Regions from separate parts of the Bacillus sp. BACIII genome, predicted to be linked through region 3. Evidence: riboswitches for the same ligand, from Rfam matches in the RefSeq annotation. Region 3 holds a riboswitch; each other region holds the start of a gene.

What was found. A riboswitch is a leader RNA that binds a small molecule or an ion and turns the genes downstream of it on or off. The one in region 3 is predicted to bind S-adenosylmethionine.
Region 1: it holds a riboswitch for S-adenosylmethionine, as region 3 does, so the genes downstream of both, ACXN9U_RS18110 (5-methyltetrahydropteroyltriglutamate--homocysteine S-methyltransferase) here and metE (5-methyltetrahydropteroyltriglutamate--homocysteine S-methyltransferase) in region 3, are expected to answer to the same signal.
Region 2: it holds a riboswitch for S-adenosylmethionine, as region 3 does, so the genes downstream of both, ACXN9U_RS08640 (methionine biosynthesis PLP-dependent protein) here and metE (5-methyltetrahydropteroyltriglutamate--homocysteine S-methyltransferase) in region 3, are expected to answer to the same signal.
Region 4: it holds a riboswitch for S-adenosylmethionine, as region 3 does, so the genes downstream of both, ACXN9U_RS06800 (phosphoadenylyl-sulfate reductase) here and metE (5-methyltetrahydropteroyltriglutamate--homocysteine S-methyltransferase) in region 3, are expected to answer to the same signal.

What each region holds. Positions count from the first base shown of each region.
Region 1 is NZ_CM174437.1:3,669,248-3,674,830, forward strand. Features, by position in the region: gene galE (UDP-glucose 4-epimerase GalE) at 1-271, opposite strand, end outside; gene pepT (peptidase T) at 465-1,697, shown strand; gene ACXN9U_RS18100 (hypothetical protein) at 2,276-2,443, shown strand; gene ACXN9U_RS18105 (LURP-one-related/scramblase family protein) at 2,546-3,022, shown strand; SAM riboswitch class I at 3,107-3,193, shown strand; gene ACXN9U_RS18110 (5-methyltetrahydropteroyltriglutamate--homocysteine S-methyltransferase) at 3,272-4,408, shown strand; gene ACXN9U_RS18115 (IS1182 family transposase) at 4,539-5,583, opposite strand, start outside.
Region 2 is NZ_CM174437.1:1,828,079-1,833,661, reverse strand. Features, by position in the region: partial or broken gene ACXN9U_RS08675 (subclass B1 metallo-beta-lactamase) at 1-13, shown strand, start outside; gene ACXN9U_RS08670 (ABC transporter permease) at 51-773, opposite strand; gene ACXN9U_RS08665 (ABC transporter ATP-binding protein) at 766-1,503, opposite strand; gene ACXN9U_RS08660 (AbrB/MazE/SpoVT family DNA-binding domain-containing protein) at 1,504-1,737, opposite strand; gene ACXN9U_RS08655 (GNAT family N-acetyltransferase) at 1,898-2,329, opposite strand; gene ACXN9U_RS08650 (YjcG family protein) at 2,334-2,849, opposite strand; gene ACXN9U_RS08645 (esterase family protein) at 2,874-3,596, opposite strand; SAM riboswitch class I at 3,771-3,896, shown strand; gene ACXN9U_RS08640 (methionine biosynthesis PLP-dependent protein) at 3,966-5,087, shown strand; gene metC (cystathionine beta-lyase) at 5,080-5,583, shown strand, end outside.
Region 3 is NZ_CM174437.1:1,711,410-1,716,992, forward strand. Features, by position in the region: gene ACXN9U_RS07985 (STAS domain-containing protein) at 1-350, opposite strand, end outside; gene ACXN9U_RS07990 (S8 family peptidase) at 570-1,529, shown strand; SAM riboswitch class I at 1,670-1,824, shown strand; gene metE (5-methyltetrahydropteroyltriglutamate--homocysteine S-methyltransferase) at 1,908-4,196, shown strand; partial or broken gene yeiL (transcriptional regulator YeiL) at 4,244-4,913, opposite strand; gene ACXN9U_RS08005 (MFS transporter) at 4,996-5,583, shown strand, end outside.
Region 4 is NZ_CM174437.1:1,430,734-1,436,316, forward strand. Features, by position in the region: gene cysP (sulfate permease) at 1-606, opposite strand, end outside; gene ACXN9U_RS06800 (phosphoadenylyl-sulfate reductase) at 619-1,320, opposite strand; SAM riboswitch class I at 1,447-1,551, opposite strand; gene pyrE (orotate phosphoribosyltransferase) at 1,652-2,284, opposite strand; gene pyrF (orotidine-5'-phosphate decarboxylase) at 2,281-3,000, opposite strand; gene ACXN9U_RS06815 (dihydroorotate dehydrogenase) at 2,969-3,904, opposite strand; gene ACXN9U_RS06820 (dihydroorotate dehydrogenase electron transfer subunit) at 3,904-4,674, opposite strand; gene carB (carbamoyl-phosphate synthase large subunit) at 4,671-5,583, opposite strand, start outside.

The sequences.
Region 1 (5,583 bases), 1.9 Mb from region 3:
CCACAGACTCACCGACCGCTTTTAAACCCGCAAAATGAATGACGGCTTCAATCTCATTTGCAGCAAACACCCGGTGAACGGCGTCACGGTCAAGGAGATCCGCTTCATAAAACACAAGCCCTTTTCCGGTAATGTCTTTCACACGCTCCAATGCTTCCGGTGAACTATTTGACAGATTATCCAGAACCACGATGTCATAGCCGCTGTTTAACAGCTCAACACATGTGTGGCTCCCGATATAACCCGCTCCGCCTGTCACTAAAATCGCCATGAAGAAAGCCTCCCTATTGAATGAATTGACCATATTATATAGTTTTTTTCTTCCTCAATCATCCATTTTCAGAAAGTTTAATCGTTTAGTCATCGTTTCTTCATATTTTGTTTTCATTCGCGTAATTCAAACGGGTTGTGAAATAGAAATCCTTCCCCTGCACATGGTAAGATAAGACAAAGGAGATGACGGTATGAAAAACGAAATCATTGAACGCTTTACTTCTTATGTAAAAGTCGATACACAGTCTGACGAAAACAATGAAAACTGCCCATCCACCCCCGGACAGCTCACATTGGCCAACATGCTGGCAGATGAATTAAAGTCGATCGGCATGAAAGAAATCACAGTCGATGACAATGGATACGTCATGGCGACTCTTCCGGCAAATACGGATAAAGACGTGCCGACGATCGGTTTTCTGGCCCACGTAGATACAGCGACTGATTTCACCGGAAAAAATGTGAATCCTCAGATTATTGAAAGCTATGACGGACATGATATCGTTCTGAATGACAAACTCAACGTCATCCTGTCGCCAGAGCAATTCCCGGAGCTTTCCCGCTATAAAGGCCAGACGCTGATTACAACCGACGGCACGACGCTGCTCGGAGCCGACAACAAAGCGGGCATTGCCGAAATCATGACGGCAATGGTGTACTTGATCAAACATCCGGACATCAAACACGGGACGATCCGGGTCGCATTCACGCCGGATGAAGAAATCGGCAGAGGGCCTCACAAATTCGATGTCGGCCGCTTCAACGCCGCATTCGCCTACACGATAGACGGAGGCCCCCTCGGCGAACTGCAATATGAAAGCTTTAACGCAGCCTCCGCAAAGCTTACTTGTTACGGAAAAAGCGTTCACCCCGGAACGGCGAAAAACAAAATGGTCAACGCTTCAAAAATCGCGATGGAATTTCATCACGCGCTGCCGAAAGAAGAAGCGCCGGAATATACGGAAGGGTATGAAGGCTTCTATCACTTAAATTCAATGAACGGAGACGTTTCTGAAGCCGCCCTGTCGTACATCATCAGAGACTTTGACAGAGACCGCTTTACAGAACGAAAAGAATTTATGCAGAAAACCGCCGACGCGCTTGCGGCTAAATACGGCAAGGAAAGCATCAAGCTTGAACTGCATGATCAATATTACAACATGAGAGAAAAAATCGAACCGGTCAAAGAAATTGTCGACATCGCCTATCAAGCCATGAAAAACCTCGGCATCGAACCGATTATCGAACCGATCCGGGGCGGAACCGACGGATCACAGCTCTCTTACATGGGACTGCCGACACCGAACATCTTCACGGGCGGCGAAAACTTCCACGGAAAATATGAATACATTTCCGTCGACCATATGGAAAAGGCGGTAAACGTCATTGTTGAGATCGCCAGGCTGTTTGAAGAACGCGCGTAAAACCAAAGCTCCCTGCTTTGGTTTTTTTCTTTCACATGAAACCTTTCCTTCTTTCTTTCCGTATATAAGGTATGAATTGGAAGGAGGGAGTGAAGACTATGGCAAGAGGCACTGTAGCAAATGAATTAAAAAAAACCTTAAAAGACCCCCGCGTTCTGGAGACGAAATCGAACCCTTTTAAAAAGCTGCGGAAAATGTTCAGACGATTTTTTGTAAGATAACATCTCGTTTTCTTACAAAAAATAAGGAAAGCGCTATCAAATCATAATCTTCCGTTAGAAGCAGTTATTTTGCATATCGCAGGATTTTTTAGGGTACTGAATAACACAAGGCAAACGAAAACACCTCATTAGTTAATTCGGCACTGTCAAAAAATAGTGAAAAAGTTATATAAACGATCATCAATCAGCAGCCGATACAATCTATAGAACCACAACAAGAGCAAAATCAACCGCAGATCATAGTCATTTTTACGGAAAATGTCTTTATTTTTTAAAAAAGTGACAATTGTTTGAATACTTTTCGTTTGTTTTTTCGTACAATAATAATACCAAAACTTTTTTTGGGAGGTATGTAAAATGATGCTACTTATTTTTGCTGCTTTGACAGGATACCTGGTTTTCTCTTTCAGTAAGGACAACCGCCGGAAAACGCCAAAGACAAGCCCGCTGGTGACAGCTGCCGACACGAATAACATCATTGATTTAAATGCGATCCGTCAGAAACGCCGGATGCCGCTATCATAAAAACGACAGCTGCCGCAAAATCGGCAGCCTTTTTTTGTGCACCCCTCCAATATGAAACCATCCGTCTCCTTTTTACGTACAACATAAAAAAGGAGTTTTTTTATGTATCATTTTTATATCAAAGAGCGGATGTTTACGTTTAAGAATCGGTTTCAAGTGTTTCTTGAAAGCGGAAAAGAAGTCTACAATGTTGAAGGAAAGCTGTTTTCGTTCGGTGATGAATTGAAGCTGACTGATTTGGACGGCCGCACGCTCGCCAGCGTCAGTCAGAAACTGATGTCGCTCGTTCCCCGTTACGAAATTTCCGTCGGCGGCAAGCCTGTATGCCAAGTCATCAAGAAAATGACGTTTTTCAAACCGAAATTTGAAATTTCCGGAGTCGGCTGGGATATTACCGGCGATGTGTGGGGACGGAATTTTCAAGTGACAGACGGGAAATCAAACCGGATGACCGTCACCAAATCATGGATGAGCTGGGGCGATTCTTATCATTTGGAGATTGAAAATGAAGAGGATATTGTTCTTTGTCTTGCGATCGCAATCGTGATAGATATGATTCTATTTGAGGGTGATAAATAAAAATATTTATCGAAATATATTGACAATATAAGATAATATACTAAGATTAAGAGTATTACAGTTTATTCTGAAAAATAGCATATTTCCTTATCAAGAGAGGTGGAGGGACTGGCCCTATGATACCCGGCAACCGCTGTTCAGCAGAATGGTGCTAAATCCTGAAGATAAGGTTGAGATTTGCGGACGCAAGCTCTTCCCTATCCAAGGGAAGAGCTTTTTATATTTCATTGAGGAAAGAAGGAATCGTTCATGTCACAGCAAAACACAGAACAACCATTGCACACTCTTCTTAGAAAAAACCCGCCGTTTCGCGCGGATCAGGTCGGAAGCCTGCTCCGGCCGGCGGCTGTGAAGCAAGCCCGCCTGCAAAGAGCGGCGGGTGAGATTTCGGCAGAACAGCTGCGCGAAATCGAAAACCAAGAAATCATCCGCAGCGTAAAAAAGCAGAAAGAAACCGGCCTCAATGTCGTGACTGACGGCGAATTCCGCCGGGCCTGGTGGCATTTTGATTTTCTCGAAAACTTAGACGGCGTCGAAGCGTTTACGCCAGATAGCGGCATTCAGTTTCACAATGTACAGACGAAAGCGCGCGGCATTAAAGTAACGAGAGATATTGATTTTTCTCAGCATCCGATGCTCGAAGATTATAAATTTCTTCACAGCATTGCCGGCGATGCTGTTCCAAAAATGACGATTCCAAGCCCGAATATGTTGTTTTTCCGCGGAAAATTGGAAAAAGCGGCGTATCAGAATGATTACAAACAATTTCAGCATGATGTATCAAAGGCGTATAAAAAAGCGATTCAAGCTTTCTATGACGCCGGATGCCGCTATCTTCAGCTCGATGATACCGCATGGGCCGTTTTCTTATCGGAAGCGGGGCTTCGCCAGATTGAAGCATTCGGAACGACGCCGGATGAGCTGCGCAGGCTGTTCGCAGCTTCTATTAATGACGCCATTAAGGATCGTCCTGCCGACTTGAAGGTTACGATGCATATCTGCCGCGGCAACTTCCAGTCCACATGGACGGCTGAAGGCGGATATGATGCGGCGGCGGAAACGATTTTTGACGGGCTTGACCTTGACGGATTGTTCTTGGAATATGATGATTCCCGCTCCGGCGGCTTTGAACCGCTCCGTTATGTCAAACGCTCTGATCTTCAGCTTGTACTCGGTTTGATTACGTCGAAACACGGCGATCTCGAAGACAAGGACGCGATTAAACGCCGGATTGAAGAAGCTTCTCAATATGTCAGCCTGGATCAGCTTTGCCTCAGCCCGCAATGCGGATTCGCTTCCACTGAGGAAGGAAACCTGATCACAGAAGAACAGCAATGGGCAAAACTGCGCCATGTCGTCGACATCGCCGGTGAAGTCTGGAAATAAAAAAAGACACGCTAATAGCGTGTCTTCAGCTTGTAGAGAAAACGATGTTTTTTCTACAAGCTTTTTTGTTTTATACAGTTTCTTTAGATATTCATCAGGTTTCAGATGCAGAAAAAGAGCTCCCACATGCCTAGCCTTGTTTGGCTAGGTATGTGGCAATCTTCTTCATATTCTGGCATGCGGCTGTGAGGAGGACTTGCTCGCTCACATTCCGCTTTCCCCTCAACCTGCAATAGCGAAGCCCATGCAGCTGTTTTGAATCTGCAAAGCTTCGCTCTATTTTTTCTTTTCTTTTTTTGTAGAGGTTTTTTCCTGAAACAGACAAGCGATTTTGTCTGACCCTTTCTTTATGGTCCTCCCATACATGCCGGGTGATGACCTTTTGGCGGTTCTTTGATTTTGTGCATTGTGCAAGCAATGGGCATGCGGAACAGATTTCAGGATTTGATTTATATGACCGGTAGCCTTTTCGGTCAGTTGTTGAGTATGTAAGTGTTTGGTGATTTGGACAAATGTATCTATCTTGTTCACTGTCATAATGAAATTTCCATTTTGGAAACAAGCCTCTGGCAGGGTGATATCGTCTATAGGCAATAACGCCAAAAATATGGCGGTCAGCTAATCCTTTACAGATCGGGGTCGTTAAATAACCAGAATCAAGAGCGACGGCTTCTACATCAAAATCAAATCGTGCGATTTGGTGATCCAATCGGTCAAGATAAGGTACAGAATCATGGACATTTCCGGGCGTGACATAGGCGTCGGTGATAATGTTATGTTTCATATCCGTTGTTCGGTGATCTAAATAAAAGAAACCCTCCGGTTTATTTTCACGATACATATATCCACTTTCCGGATCAGTTGTACTGTGGCGGATCTCTTTTTCAGCTTTCACCTCCTCTTTGACTTTTAACGGCTTTTTTCCGTGTTCCTCCCGATCCTCTTGTATGGCTTCATTTAAATCCTTGATATAGTTTTGGGTATCCTGCGCAATTGTTTTTCTTGTGTATTTATGCTTGTTGGCATTGGCTTTCAGATGAGTTGAATCAGTGAATAGGACACGTCCGCCCACCATGTCATGATTGATGGCCTGAAGAACGATCTCATCAAAGATGTCTTGGAAGATGGTTGTATCTTTAAAGCGTGTGCGTCTGTTCCAGCTGATGGTGGAGTGA
Region 2 (5,583 bases), 120 kb from region 3:
AGAAAAGCAATAAAGAAGGCCGGCGCTCCCATTACGGAGTGCCGGCTTTTTTATCTCTTCCTGATTTTCATAAAACAAAGGAAAGCAAGTGCAAGCGCCAAAACGGCATATCCCGCTATCGGCCAAACATGCTGATGAAATGAAGAATAATCTCCGGATATGACTTCCTGAGCCAGCTCGATCGAGTGGACAAACGGCAAGGCATAAGCGATATGTTTGAACGTCTCACCGAGCAAATTGACATCCATCCAAGCTCCGCCCAGAAATTGCACGAGTGTTATATAAATCGTTCCGATACCCGAAATTTGTTTGTCCGTAAACACAGCACCTAAACATATACCGAAGAAAACGGACATCATCGCAATCGGCAGCAGTACAGCGATACCGGCGAGAAGATTGATCCACTTGGCTGACAAACCGGCAGCCGCTGCTGCGGTAAAACAAATGACAATTTGTAAAACGGCTAACGGCAGCATCGGCAGTGCATAACCGATGACATAATCTGCTGTTTTTAAAGGGGAAGCAAACAAACGGGTCAGAAGAGCGGTCTGTTTGTCTTTTGCGATCAGCAATGCAGAGAACATCGTAAGGAAAGCAAAGCTGAAAACAATGAGTCCGGGTGCTAAATGCTGGACTTTAAAGGTGTCAAGCGGCGCATTTTTCTCAATCGCCGTAAACAGAAACAATAGAATAACAGGCAGTGCGATTCCAAGGATGATAGATAGGGGATCACGAAAAATCTCTTTGCGGTTGCGTATGGCGAAATCAAGCATAAAGACCCGCCTCCCCGTCACAAATCGCTAAAAAGGCATCCTCAAATGTGGCTGAATGAGTTTGCTTTTTCAGAGCCTCCGCCGTACCCAGTGCTTTTAATGCCCCATTTTCTAAAATGCAAATACGGTCTGCCAGGGCTTCGGCCTCTTCTAAATAGTGTGTCGTTAAAATAATCGTCATGTCTCCCTTTAATGCCTCAAGATTTTTCCACAACTCGCGGCGTGAACGGACGTCCAGCCCTAATGTCGGCTCATCTAAGAAATAAATATCCGGCTTTGTAATCATGCCCATGGCGATGCTGAGCCGGCGCTGCATTCCGCCTGATAATGTTTTTGTTTTTGCTCTTTCTTTCTCTTTTAATTGAAATAATTCGAGCATCTCATCCGTTCTTTTTTTTCCTTCTTTTTTCGGAATTCCGTAGACTCCGGCTATAAACTCTAAGTTTTCCCGTACGGTTAAATGAGGGGCGATGGCTGTTTCCTGCGGAGATATATTCATTTTCGGTTTAATTTTATCCAAATCAGTCAAAATGCTGAAGCCGAGCACTGATGCATCACCTTCATCCGGAGAAAGGAGGCCGCAGAGCATGCTGATTAATGTCGTTTTTCCGGCTCCGTTCTCACCGAGTAAAGCGAAAAATTCTCCTTTTTCAACTGAAAAATCAAGGCGGTCAACGGCGGCGGTTTCTTTATAATGTTTCGTTAATTGCTTCAGCTCAATCGCGTGCATTTACTCATCCTCGCCATCTGCATCGATTGGCTTTGCGTTTAAAATATCTTTTGCAAATTCGAAAAAGAGTTCTTGTTTTACAAGTGCGATACCCTGCTGGTCATCCCCGAGCATAAGCAGTGAGTCCCCGGGATTTATATCAAAAACATCTCTTGCTTCTTTAGGAATGACAATCTGGCCTTTTGTGCCAACTTTAACGGTCCCGAATATATGCTTTCCTTTAGGTGCTGTCATGTGTATCCCTCCGTTGTGTGAATTGTATTTTTTGTATGAATTGTAATACTTCGTATACTAAACATACATTAACCTTCCATAAAATGCAATAAAATTCATGAAAAAGTAATATTTTCATAAAAAAAGCACTCCTGCCATATCAACAGGAGTGCTTTTGATTTTATCGTTTGTGTTCCTTTATCATTTCCAGGTGGGGGATGCCGGCATCAAGAAATTCTTCGCCGGATGTGACGCGGTACCCTTGTTTTTCATAAAACGGAACCGCCTGCGTCTGCGCATGTAGGATAAAGCTGCCGGCGCCCTGGGCGGCCGCCGCTTTTTCAAGCGCCTGCATAATGATGGCTCCGACACCGAGAGAGCGGTGGCTTTTCATCACGCAGATGCGCTCTAATTTTCCGCGCCCGTCTTTCAAGCGCCATCTGCCGGCTCCGACCGGCTGACCGCCGTCATAAATGACAATATGCTCTGAGGCGTCTTCGAATTGATCAATTTCCTCTTCTTCCGGAACGTGCTGCTCTTTAACAAAGACCTCTTTTCTGACGAAAAAAGCGTCGTTCAGATGTTTTTCAGTTTTTGCAACGATGGCTTCCAAACAGTTATTCTCCTCCGCCTAATAAAAATGTTTCGTACACAGTCCATGAGCCGTTATCCAGCTGATAGAGCAGGTGAAAACGGTCAATGACTTCTTCGTGGGAAATGTCCTGCATTTTCAGCTGTCCGAGTACGTCGGAATGTTCATCTGACGACAGCTTCTGGCCGACCGTGACATGCGGAACGAAGCTGTATTCCGGCTTACCCGATAATGCTCCTGAGTAGCATTTCTCACTCAGCGTTTTTAATTCCTCCGTCGGCTCCGCTTTCATATATATTACATTATTCACAGGAGAAAACGAGCTGTATTTTGTGATCTTCAGAACGAGCGGATGCGACTCTTTCGCCGTCTGTCTCAGCTGTGATACGATCTGCTCGATTTCCTGTTCTGTCGCTTCAAACGGATCTCTTACCGTCAGATGCGGCGGTATGAGCGCGTAGCTCGGGTCGTAGCGTTTCCGGTACGAATTTGCGAGATCCTGTAATTTTTTTGATGGAAATAAAACAATACCGTATTTCATGAAAGTTCCCTCCTTAATGAATGGTTACAGCATTTTTTTCAGCGCCGGCGTGATGAGCGGCTGCCAGTATGTCCATTTATGATCCCCGTCAAAGGTTTCATACGTGTATTCAGACTCTTTGCTTTCCAGCAGCTGTTTGAGCTCTTCGTTCGGCGCGGTGAAATCAAGCACCTGGCCGTCCGTCGTGTGGACGTCGGTTTCTTTTTCTCCGATTTGATGATAAACGGATATCTGTTTGAGATCCTCCGACTGCCGGACGGCATCCAGCACGTGCCCGTCAACATACGGGGACTGCATGATGACGTTTCCAAACATGTTCGGATAGTCAATCGCCGTCATGAGCGAGACGGTTCCGCCGAGGGAATCCCCGATCATGGTGCGTCCGTATCCGACTTGATAAGTCGGGTATTCTTTGTCGATAAAAGGGACGAGCTCATTTGCGATAAACCGTTTATATGAGGCGAACTTAGAGCCTTCGGGATGGTATGTGTTTCTTCGCTCCCGCACATTTTTATATGGGACGCCGATAATGATGCAGCGGTCAATTTCCCCTTTTGCCATGAGCTCTTCCGCCTGCCGCCCGATTCTCCCTAATCTGAAATAATCATGGCCGTCCTGGGCGATGACCGTATGATATTTATACAGGGGGGAGTAAGTGTTGGGCAGGTAGACCAAAACGGTCATTTCTTCTTCAAGCTCATGAGAGAAAAGTTTTTTCTCATGAATGATTCCGGTTTTCGGTGCCACTTCGCATTCCTCCAGGCCGCTTCTTGTCTTGATGGTTTTTCCCTATTGTACCATGAATTATTAGAAATTTCTTTCTTCAGATGCACTTCTTGTGAGAGTTCAGAAAATTAAAAAGTTGTTGAAATCCATTTTATAGTGCGTTAATATAGAACAATCAGAAAATACAAAACAATATTCTTATCACGAGAGGTGGAGGGACTGGCCCTTTGAAACCTCAGCAACCGGTTTGCTTTGCCGCGGGAAGGCAAAGTGCCAAGGTGCTAAATCCAGCAAGCGATTCACATGCTTGGAAGATAAGAGGAAGAGAAAAGCTCCTTCTTCTTATGAAGAGGGAGCTTTTTTATTTTTGAAAAAGGATGGTGCTTACTGATGACGCAGCATGTCGAAACAAAATTAGCCCAAATTGGAAATAGAAGCGAAGAAGCAACGGGAACGGTCAGTCCGCCGATTTATCTGTCCACCGCTTACCGACATAGAGGAATAGGAGAATCTACAGGCTTTGATTACGTGCGCACGAAAAACCCGACACGCCAGCTCGTTGAAGACGCTATCGCCGTGTTGGAAAACGGTGCGAGAGGCTTTGCTTTCAGCTCGGGAATGGCAGCCATTCAAACGATTATGGCTTTATTTAAAAGCGGGGATGAATTGATTGTATCCTCCGATTTATACGGAGGCACATACCGTTTGTTTGAAAATGAATGGAGAAAATACGGCTTAAGCTTTATTTATGATGATTTCAGCGATGAAGACTGTTTACGCTCCAAAATAACGGAAAACACGAAGGCGGTATTTGTTGAAACGCCGACAAACCCGTTAATGCAGGAGGCGGACATTGAAAAAATCGCCCGGATTACGAAAGAAGCCGGCCTGCTTTTGATTGTCGATAATACGTTTTATACCCCGGTCATCCAGCGCCCGCTTGAACTGGGAGCCGATATCGTCATTCACAGTGCCACAAAATATTTAGGCGGGCACAATGATCTCCTTGCCGGTCTTGCTGTCGTAAAGGATGAAGAGCTCGGCGACATCATGTTTAATCACCAAAATGCGATCGGAGCCGTTCTCCCGCCGTTTGATTCGTGGCTTTTAATGAGAGGGATGAAAACACTCGGGCTCAGAATGCGGCGTCATGAAGAAAACGCCCGTGAACTTGCAGCATTTTTAGAACAGGAAGAAGAAATCGCCGACGTGTTATATCCCGGAAAAGGCGGAATGCTGTCTTTCCGGCTGCAAAAAGAGGAATGGGTCAATCCATTTTTAAAGGCGCTGAAAACGATCTGTTTCGCAGAAAGTCTCGGCGGGGTGGAAAGCTTTATTACATACCCCGCGACACAGACGCACATGGACATTCCGGAAGATATCCGTATCGCAAACGGCGTCTGCAACCGCCTGCTGAGATTTTCAGTGGGAATTGAACATGCAGAAGATTTGAAGCGGGATGTAAAGCAGGCATTACAGCAAGTAAAAGAGGGGGCCGTGTCATATGAGTAATCAAAATTGGACGCTGGAAACCCAGCTCGTGCACAATCCATTTAAAACAGACGGAGCTACCGGAGCCGTCAGCGTGCCGATTCAGCATGCTTCCACATTTCATCAGTCTTCCTTTGAAGAATTCGGAACATATGATTACAGCCGCTCCGGCACACCGACAAGAACAGCGCTTGAAGAAACGATCGCAGGTCTTGAAGGCGGAACGAGAGGTTTTGCTTTCAGCTCCGGAATGGCGGCGATTTCGACGGCGTTTCTGCTCTTATCCCAAGGCGACCATGTTCTTGTCACGGAGGATGTGTACGGCGGAACATTCCGCATGGTGACAGAAGTGCTGTCCCGTTTCGGAATCGAACACACCTTTGTCGATATGACGGACACAGAAGCGGCCGCCCGCGCCATCCGGCCGAATACGAAAGCCATCTATATGGAAACACCGTCAAACCCGACGCTCGGCATTACGGACATAAAAGCCGTCGTCGAGCTGGCAAAAGAACAC
Region 3 (5,583 bases):
GATTCATGTTTATCGGCAAACGCATCATAATAACTGATGTACAATCTCCGGTTTCTCATGAATTCACGGACCACATACTGGACCGGGGTATCCAGATGCTTCTGGTCTTTCGCAAGCTCAATCACCCATCGCTCGAACTCTTCTAAAAATTCTTTTTCCGGCATGATATACATTTTATTAATATGCCGGTAAAATTCTTTATCTTGCTCCATCAGCTCTTCTATGATGACGGGATTTGTCAAAGAGTAAATCGAATTCGGATCCGAATCTTCCATCGTTTCAATCCATTCTTTCGCAATTTGATCCACCCGTTCGGAAAAATAGTCGTACAATGCTTCATTTATCTTCATACCTCTTCTCCTTTCCCATTTCCAATTATAGCGTCAGCTGATGCCGAATCAAAATAAAAGCCGTTGAACCATCCAATTATTTGAAATTATTTAGTGCAATAGATTGCGCCTTTTTTATGAAAATGCTTCAAATGACTCTTTCTGAACGGCATAATCTGCCATAAAATAGTAGCAACACCCTTGAATCCACTCGCAAGCATAAAAAAGGAGGGCTTTTTTATGAATGGTGAAATGCGGTTGATTCCTTATGTCACGGATGAGCAGATCATGGATGTGAACGAGCTTCCTGAGGGTATTAAAGTGATTAAGGCGCCAGAATTGTGGGCAAAAGGGTTTAAAGGAAAGGATATTAAAATCGCGGTGCTTGATACAGGCTGCGACATTAATCATCCTGATTTGAAAGACCGGGTTATCGGCGGAAAAAACTTCACCGATGATGACGAAGGCAAAGAAGACGCGATTTCCGATTACAACGGCCACGGGACACATGTTTCCGGAACGATTGCCGCCAATGATTCAAACGGCGGAATTTCAGGTGTTGCGCCGGAAGCGAGCCTTTTAATCGTTAAAGTTCTCGGCGGTCAAAACGGCAGCGGCAAATACGAATGGATCATTAACGGCATCAACTACGCCGTTGAACAAAAGGCGGACATTATTTCCATGTCACTCGGCGGCCCGAACGATGTGCCTGAACTGAAAGAAGCCGTCACAAATGCGGTAAAAAGCGGTGTACTGGTCGTTTGCGCAGCAGGAAATGAAGGTGACGGAGACGAGCGGACAGAAGAACTGTCGTATCCGGCCGCTTACAATGAAGTGATCGCCGTCGGATCAGTCTCAATCGCCCGTAAATCGTCAGAATTTTCAAACGCAAATAAAGAAATCGACCTCGTGGCGCCCGGAGAAAACATTCTCTCCACCCTTCCCAACCATAAATACGGGAAGCTGACGGGCACTTCAATGGCCGCCCCGCATGTGAGCGGAGCGCTGGCCTTAATAAAAGGGCTTGAACAGGACTCGTTTCAGCGGACGCTTTCTGAAGCCGAAATTTATGCCCAGCTTGTGCGGCGTACTCTTCCTTTGGGCATCGCCAAAACATTGGCCGGGAACGGGTTTCTGTATTTAGACGCACCTGATGTGCTCATGGAAAGAGCCGAACAGGCACAGCTGCTGTCTTTCTGATATTTTTCTCATATAATGATTGATCCGCTTGTCAACATCACCAATTTTTAAAATGTGAGATTTTCTATTGACAGTGATCTGAATAAGCTGATAAGATAACCAACAAATGATGTAACTTTTCAAAAAAATTGAAATATTTTCTCTTATCGAGAGTTGGGCGAGGGATTGGCCTTTTGACCCCAACAGCAACCGACCGTAATTCCATTGTGAAATGGGGCGCGTGATTTTTGCGCCGAGACGATTGTCTCCTAAGGCACGGTGCTAATTCCATCAGACGTGATCTGAGAGATAAGAGAGGCTTACATTTTGATGTTAAAGCCTCTTTCTCTCATGAGAAAGAGGCTTTTTTGTTACATCTCACTTAAAGGAGGAGACTTAATGACTACAATCAAAACTTCAAATCTCGGTTTTCCGAGAATCGGCTTGAACAGAGAATGGAAAAAAGCGCTTGAGGCTTATTGGAAAGGAAACACTGATAAAGAAACGTTTCTTAAAGAGCTTGACGGTTTATTCTTATCAGCTGTCAAAACACAGCTTGACCAAAATATCGATATCGTGCCGGTCTCTGATTTTACTCATTATGACCATGTGCTTGATACAGCCGTCAGCTTTAACTGGATTCCGGAAAGATTCCGCAGCATCACGGATCCTGTTGATACATATTTCGCGATTGCCCGCGGTGTTAAAGACGCCGTTTCCAGTGAAATGACAAAATGGTTCAACACCAACTACCATTACATCGTTCCTGAATATGACGAAAGCATTGAATTCCGTCTGACGAGAAACAAACAGCTTGACGACTACCGCCGGATCAAAGAAGAATTCGGAGCGGAAACGAAACCTGTCATTGTCGGTCCGTATACATTCGTCACACTTGCGAAAGGATACGAAGAATCAGAGGCGAAAGCGATTCAAAAGCGCCTTGTTCCTCTTTATGTACAGCTGCTGAAAGAGCTTGAAGCAGAAGGCGTCAAATGGGTTCAGCTTGATGAGCCTGCCCTTGTGACAGCCTCTGCTGAAGATGTCCGCGCCGCAAAAGAACTCTATGAATCTATTACAAAAGAGCTTTCAGGGCTGAATGTCCTCCTGCAGACATACTTCGATTCGGTTGATGCATATGAAGAACTCGTTTCGTATCCTGTACAGGGAATCGGGCTTGATTTCGTGCATGATAAAGGCAGAAACCTTGAGCAATTGAAAAAGCACGGCTTCCCGAAAGATAAAGTGCTGGCAGCCGGTGTGATCGACGGCCGAAACATTTGGAAAATCGATGTTGAAGAACGCCTTGATGCGGCTTTGGATATCCTCAGCCACGCTGATGTTGAGGAGTTATGGATTCAGCCTTCAAGCAGCCTTCTGCACGTGCCGGTGGCGAAACACCCTGACGAGCATCTTGAAAAGGATTTGCTGAACGGCCTGTCATACGCTAAAGAAAAACTGGCGGAACTCGGCGTCTTAAAAGAAGGGCTTCTGTCCGGCAAAGCGGCCGTCAGTGAGCAGATCGAAGAGTCAAAAGCGGCACTTAAAGCTTTGAAAGCATTCGCAACAGGAGCGAACTCAGCTCAAAAAGAAGAATTGAATCAGCTGACAGAAAAAGATTTCTCCCGCCCTGCAAGCTTTGAAGAACGATTGGCGCTGCAAAATGAATCACTCGGTCTTCCCCTTCTGCCGACGACGACGATCGGAAGCTTCCCTCAATCTGCAGAAGTGCGGAGCGCACGGCAAAAATGGCGGAAAAAAGATTGGACGGATGAACAGTATCAAGCGTTTATTAATGCGGAAACGAAGCGCTGGGTTGACATTCAGGAAGAAATCGGCTTAGACGTGCTCGTTCACGGAGAATTTGAACGGACGGACATGGTCGAATACTTCGGTGAAAAACTGGCCGGGTTCGCCTTTACGAAATATGCATGGGTGCAGTCTTACGGTTCACGCTGCGTACGTCCGCCTGTCATTTTCGGAGATGTCGAATTTATCGAACCGATGACGGTAAAAGATACGGTCTACGCCCAATCGCTGACAGAAAAGCACATGAAAGGCATGCTGACGGGACCTGTCACCATTTTAAACTGGTCATTCCCGCGCGTGGATATTTCAAGAAAAGAAATCGCCTTCCAGATCGGGCTTGCCCTCAGAAAAGAAGTAAAAGCGCTGGAAGATGCCGGTATTCAGATTATCCAAGTGGATGAACCCGCGCTCCGTGAAGGACTGCCGTTAAAAACGCAGGATTGGGATGAATATTTAACTTGGGCCGCAGAAGCTTTCCGATTAACGACGTCTTCTGTGAAAAATGAGACGCAGATTCATACGCATATGTGTTACAGCAACTTTGAAGATATTGTCGATACGATCAATGACCTTGACGCTGATGTCATCACAATCGAACACAGCCGAAGCCACGGAGGATTTTTAGAATATCTGAAAGATCATCCTTACGTGAAAGGCCTCGGACTCGGTGTATACGACATTCACAGCCCGCGCGTGCCGGCTACTGAAGAAATCTATCAAATTATCGATGATGCGCTTGAAGTGTGTCCGACAGACCGCTTCTGGGTAAACCCGGACTGCGGGCTGAAAACAAGACAGCAGGAAGAAACCGTTGCGGCATTAAAAAATATGGTCGACGCTGCGAAACAGGCGCGAAAAAAACAAGCTCAGCTTGTATAATGAAAACAGCCATCCCTAATGTGCGGATGGCTGTTTTTTTGAGCATGTTACTTATTCTTCAGCGCCTCTGCAAGTTCACTCAGTGAATCATGCTGCTTAATTTGATAGCCCCGCCCTTCTTTCTGCAAATACCCTTTTTGGCAGAATTGCGTCAGCACATGCAAGAGATGACGGTAAGATACACCTAAATAATCACAAACCGTTACGTGCTTCTCTTTAAAATCCTTCATACGCCGTCTGCAAAATAAAATCAGCAAGCCGATTTTCAACCGGGAACGCCAGACTTTGTGAATACTTTGAAGCCATAAGCGTTGCCTTATCACTTAAAAACTTAGCCAATTCACGCAGAAAATTCGCATCCTGCAGCAATTGCGCGCGGCAGCGGCAAATCGGCAGAGCGAAACAAACAGTCTTCGCTGAGGCCTGAATGCCTTTTGTGTAATATACTTCATGTAATAGTTCCATCTCTCCGATGTAATCATTTTTGTTGATAAAATTAATTAACGATACTTTTCCGTTTTGATGGGTTACATATATTTTCGCTTTTCCTTCAATCACGTAAAACAGGAAGTCCGGCCTCATGCCCTCTTGAATCATCCATTCATCCCGCTGATATTCCCGCACTTCCATATACTCTTCAGCGGGAAAAGAAAATAAATGCGCGATTGAGTGTTTTTCTATCTGATGCCGTTTTTTCTCACCTTTATAAATTTCCATCGTCCACCCCGAAATATATGAGATATCTCATATTATCTTTACGTTTTACATGATAACATGCCAATGAAAAGGAGGAACGGGAATGAACGCATATCGCTGGATGAGTCTGCATTTTTTTAGCTTTTTTATGACATGGGGGATTTTTCTGCCCTATTGGACGGGATGGATGGTTCATATAAAAGGGGTTTCCGTATCCGAAGCCAGTTTCATTATGAGCTTAGGTCTGGCGGCAAGAGGAATTTCCACATTGCTTTTCTTTCCTTATTTATCCGGAAAATTCAGCAGCAGAGCCATATTGAACGGAGCCAGAATCGGTACGCTTCTTGCGCTTTTATGTTATATTCCGGCTGACTCTTTTCAAAGCCTGCTTCTTGTCACATTAGGGCTGCATGTGTTTTATCCGGCTTTGATGCCTGCTTTGGACAGCGCTTGCGGCGTTTTGGTACAGCATAATGAATTAAGAGATTACGGAACCAGCCGGCAATGGGGGTCCGCCGGATTTGTTTCAGCCGGCGTCATCCTGTCCGTCTTTACAGGTATATTTGGAGATCAAGTGATTTTATGGGCACTGCTTTTGGGCACTCTGATATTCGTATGCCTCAGCTTTATGCATGCGCCCGCTGTTCTTTCAAAACGGCCGAAAACAGATTGTACAAAAAAAGAGGGCATG
Region 4 (5,583 bases), 280 kb from region 3:
TTTGGACACGCTGAGCACGCCGGCGGCAACTAAAGGCCCTACCGCATTTGCGACGTTGTTCATTCCGGCTGAAAAAGCTTCCCAAAACCCCGCAATAAGCAGGACAACCCCCAAAACCTTCTGTTTCCGGCTCGAAATGACTCGAATATTCAGAGAACTGGATACCTTCGATACGAGAAACGTGAAACAGAACGCAACAAACGGTACGAGCACCCAAAAAATCACGATGACCAAAAGATGCTGCAGAAACAATACTTTGTACGCGACGCCGACCCCGACAATCGCCCCAACGGTGACCTCGCTTGTCGACAGCGGAATGCCGAGCACATTCGCCGTGAATAACGATAACGCCGCCGCTCCGATAATAATGCACACAATGGTGAGCGTAATGGTCTGTTCGGGAATGATTCCGCCGCTGATCGTCTTAACGACTTCTCCGCCGCCGATAACCGCCCCTGACAGGACGCCGGCCGCGCAGATAATCAGCGCATACGTTTTCTTTTTAACGGCGCCGGAACCGTAAGCGACCCCCATTGAAGCCGCGGCTCCGCTGGCTCCGATATTCATGGCGAAAAACAGGCAGAATAAAATAGCGGCTAATTCCATTGTGCAGCTCCTTTATTCATGCAGTCCGCATTCTGTTTTTGCCATTCCGTTCCATCTGCCGCTCCGCAGGTCTTCTGCGGTAAACGCAGGTGAAGTGCACGGTTCACAGCCGATGCTCGGATAGCCCTGATCATGAAGAATGTTATAATCCAGCTCATGCTTGGATGTATATCTCCAGATGTCTTTCCACGTCCAGTGGATCAGCGGGCATACTTTAATGGATTGAAACTTATCGTCTTTATTCAGGAAATTCGTATTCGCCCGGCTCGGCCCTTGATCGCGTCGGAGGCCGGACAGCCATGCCGGACGCCCGGCGAGCGCTTCTCTTAACGGCAGAATTTTTCTGATGAAGCAGCACTGGTTCGGTTCTCTTTCCCACAGTTTATCTCCGTGAGCCTCGGCCTGTTCCTCAAGAGTAAGGCTGGGCTTTTTCAGGATGATGTTCAGTCCCGGGTAACGTTCTTTCACTTTTTCGATCGTTTCATATGTTTCTTTAAAGTGAAGTCCTGTATCGAGAAACACGATTTCCGCGTCTTTTTTCACTTTAGAAATTAAATCGATCAGGACGATTCCCTCAATCCCGAAGCTGCACGCGTAAACAAGCTGGTCTCCGTAGTGGCCGTATGCCCATTTTAAAACGGACAGCGCGCCTTTATAGGAATCGTCTTCCGGAAATGTAATCGCCGGTTCCTCCCATGTGTCATACGTTAGCATTTTTTCTTTCCTCCTCCCGGAGACAATCAAACAGCTGTTGTTTTCTGCCGGTTGTCTTATCCCTCAATCTTTTTTCATATAAAAAACTTTCAATCCAGCGGAATGAAAGACAGTGACCCGTTATAGCCCTTATCTTCAAAATGCTGTGCATTTTTCTGGATGCGGCACCTTGCATGACACGCAGGTTGCCGGGCGTCATCGGTCCAGTCCCTCAGCCGCTCTTGATAAGCTTTTTAGATTTGTACTAAATTTTAGCACAATTCTAACAGAAGTCAACCCGAGTTTTTTGATAGGAATAATAAAACAGGCCCTGAGGCCTGTTTTATTGTCATTATTTTTTAAACCAATCTTTTGACTCGGGATTTTGTTTCCATGATTTCAGTTTCTCAATGTCATCTGAATGTATCGTTCCGTTTTCAAGCGCTACTTCAATCAGCGTGTCATAATCTGTTAACGAGTAGTACGGCAGACCCGCTTTTTTAAAGGCTTCTCTTGCTTTCGGCAGTCCGTATGTAAAAATTGAAAGGACGCCGAGAACTTCCGCGCCCTCTCTTTGAAGGGCCGCCGCAGCTTCAAGCACGCTGCCCCCGGTAGAAATCAAGTCTTCAATCACGACTGTTTTTTGTCCTTTTTTAACGGCGCCTTCTATTTGATTTCCTTTGCCGTGCGCTTTCGGTTTGCTTCTGACGTAGCACATCGGAGCGCCTGTACGGTCTGCGAGAAGCGCAGCATGCGGAATGCCTGCCGTGGCAGTGCCCGCGATCATCTCCGCCTCGGGGAAATGCTCTTTCAGCAGTCTGCCGAGCCCGTCCGCCACATTATTTCTCACTTTTGGATACGACAATGTCAGACGGTTGTCACAATAAATCGGCGATAAAATGCCGCTCGCCCACGTAAACGGCTCATTCGGGCGTAAAAAGACAGCTTCAATGTGTAATAGATGTTTTGCGATAGCCTGTTTCATCGGCGAACGCCCTCCCATTCCAGTTTAATGGCTTCATATGCTTTAACGGGGTTTTCCGCTTTTGTAATTGAACGGCCTACGACAATGGCAGACGAACCGTTTTCTTTCGCAAATGACGGAGTCGCCGTCCGGACTTGATCATCAGCTGCGTCATTGGCCGTGCGGATGCCCGGAGTGACTGTCAGAAATGACGGCCGGACCGCTTCATAAATGGCTTTTGTTTCATGAACTGAACATACCACTCCGTCCAGCCCGCACTCTTCAGCCATTTTGCCGTAATGTACAACCGTTTCTAACAGCGGCTTTTGCAGCAGAAGCTCTTCCTTCGCCATCTGCTCTGAAGTGCTCGTCAGCTGGGTGACTGCGATTAATGACGGGCGTTTTTTGCCTGCCGGCGTGCCTTCTTCAAGCCCCTCAAGAGCTGCGCGCATCATGCGTCCGCCCCCTGCGGCATGCACATTGACGAGATCAACGCCGAGGCCCGCAAGCCGCTTCATCGCTTTATTGACTGTAGTCGGAATATCATGAAGCTTCAAATCTAAAAATATATCACAGTTCCGTTCTTTTAATTGGTGAATTATGGCGGGTCCTTCCTGATAAAAAAGTTCCATCCCCGTTTTGACAAACAGCCTTTCCTTTTTAAACAAATCTAGAAACGCTAAAGTTTCTTCTCCTGATGCAAAATCAAGCGCGATGATGGGCAGGTTGTTCTGCATGTTTCCAGCTCCTTCCGATGCATTCACTTACAGATTGATAACCGTATTGGCGCAGCACACGAGGGAGCTGTTCAATGATTTCCGGGCAGACGAACGGATTGACGAAGTTGGCCGTCCCGACGGCAACTGCACTTGCTCCGGCGAGAAGAAATTCTAATGCATCTTCTGCGGTCTGGACGCCGCCCATCCCGATAATCGGAATGTCAACGGCCTGGCTGACTTCGTATACCATCCGGATGGCGACCGGTTTGATCGCCGGGCCTGACAGTCCGCCCGTTTTATTTGCTAAAATCGGCCGTCCCGTCTTAAGATCGAGCCTCATCCCGACGAGTGTATTAATCATCGTCAGCCCGTCAGCACCGGCCGCTTCAATCGCTTTCGCAATTTCGGTTATGTTTGCGACATTAGGAGAAAGCTTCACATACACAGGCACTGAGGAAACTTCTTTCACCGCTTTTGTCAGATCGGCCGCCATGGCGGGATCAGTTCCAAAAGCAATCCCGCCCGTTTTGACATTCGGACACGAGATGTTCAGCTCAAGCGCATGCACATTCGGCGCTTGGCTGATGCGTTCGGCTACTTCTTTATAGTCTTCCACCTGAGAACCCGCGACGTTTGCGATAATCGGCGTGTCAAACTGTTCGAGCCAAGGCAGCTCATGATTGAGCACATGCTCCAGACCGGGATTTTGCAGTCCGATGGCATTCAGCATTCCCGCGCTTGTCTCCGCCACTCTCGGTGTCGGATTTCCGAAGCGGGCTTCGTTCGTGGTGGCTTTAATCATGATGCCTCCGAGGCATGATAAATCGTAAAATCCGGCATATTCCTTCCCGAAACCGAAACATCCGGAAGCGGGGATGATCGGGTTTTTCAATTGGAGACCCGGCAGATTCACCTCTAACATTACAGCGCCACCTCCTCAGCTTTAAATACCGGCCCGTCAAGGCAGACTTTTACATACGACGTATCGCTTTCGCCCGTACGGCACACGCAGGCGAAGCAGGCCCCTATTCCGCAGCCCATCCGCTCTTCCATCGAAAGGTAAACTTCTTTATGGCCGTACTGCTGCTTCAGCGCTTTCAGCATCGGTGTCGGCCCGCAGCTGAGCAGGACATCGAATTCGAGCTGCTTTTCGCGGATGACATCGGTGACAAATCCTTTTTCTCCATATGTTCCGTCAGCCGTCGCCACGTAGGTATCTCCGTACGCGAGACATTCCTGTTCGTAAAAAACATCCTTTGCTGATTGAAACCCAAGCACGTGAATAACGTTTACGCCTTTTTCCGTCAGGCGCTTTGACAGTTCCTGCAAAGGCGGAACCCCGACTCCGCCTCCGACTAACAGCGCGGTTTTGCCGGGTTCTATCCGCCGGACGGGGAATCCGTTGCCGAGAGGGCCGAGAACGTCTATCCTGCCGCCCTCTTTTTTCTCAGACAAAAGACGCGTTCCCTCACCGTCAGCTCTGTAGATAACGGATACTTCATCTGCGGCGAAATTGACGTCCGCAATGCTGAGCGGCCTTCTTAATAGCGGCGTGACCGCGTCACTTACCTTCAGATGAAGAAATTGTCCCGGCTCGGTAAAGTGCCGGACAAGCTCTCCTTTCAGCACCATCTTATAAATCCGGTCGGCAATTTCTGAGTTGGATTGAACAGTCAAGTGCGCTTTCTTCATACCGTAACGGCCGCCTTTGGATTGGTTTTGGATGCAGGCATATGATCCGCCCGGAATGTCATGCTTTCCAACACCCGCAAAATGGCTTCGGCCGTATCTAAAGATGTCAGGCAGGCGACTCCGTTCTCAACGGATTCACGGCGGATTCTGAAGCCGTCTCTGGCCGGCTGTTTTCCTTTTGTCAGCGTATTGATGACAAATTGCGCTTCTCCGTTTCTGATGACGTCGATGAGATTCTTCCCTTCTTCGCCGATTTTCCCGACAACCTGAGCCGGAATCTGAGCGTCTTTCAAATAAGCGGCTGTTCCTTCCGTCGCCATGATGTTATAGCCGATAGCATGGAACCGCTTCGCGATCAGAAGTCCTTCTTCTTTATCTTTATCAGCAACGGTCAACAGCACCGATCCGTAATTCGGAATTTGAATGCCAGAGGCAATCAGTGCTTTATAGAGCGCTTTTTCAAGAGTTGAATCTTTGCCCATGACCTCTCCCGTCGACTTCATTTCAGGCCCTAATGTAATATCCACTCTTCTCAGCTTCGCGAATGAGAAGACAGGCGCTTTCACGTACACCCCCTGCTGTTCCGGCTGCAGTCCCTCTTGATAGCCGAAATCAGCAAGCTTTTGGCCGAGAATGACCTTTGTCGCCAGATTCGCCATCGGAATCTTTGTGATTTTGCTTAAGAACGGCACGGTTCTGCTTGACCGCGGATTTACTTCAAGCACATACACTTCACCTTGCGACAGGACGAATTGGATGTTCAGCAAGCCGACAATGTTGAGGCCTTTTGCCAAGGCTACAGTGTATTGTTCGATTTTTTTCTTAATGTCTCCGCTTAAAGACTGAGGCGGATAGACGGCGATTGAATCCCCTGAATGGACTCCGGCCCGCTCGATATGCTCCATAATT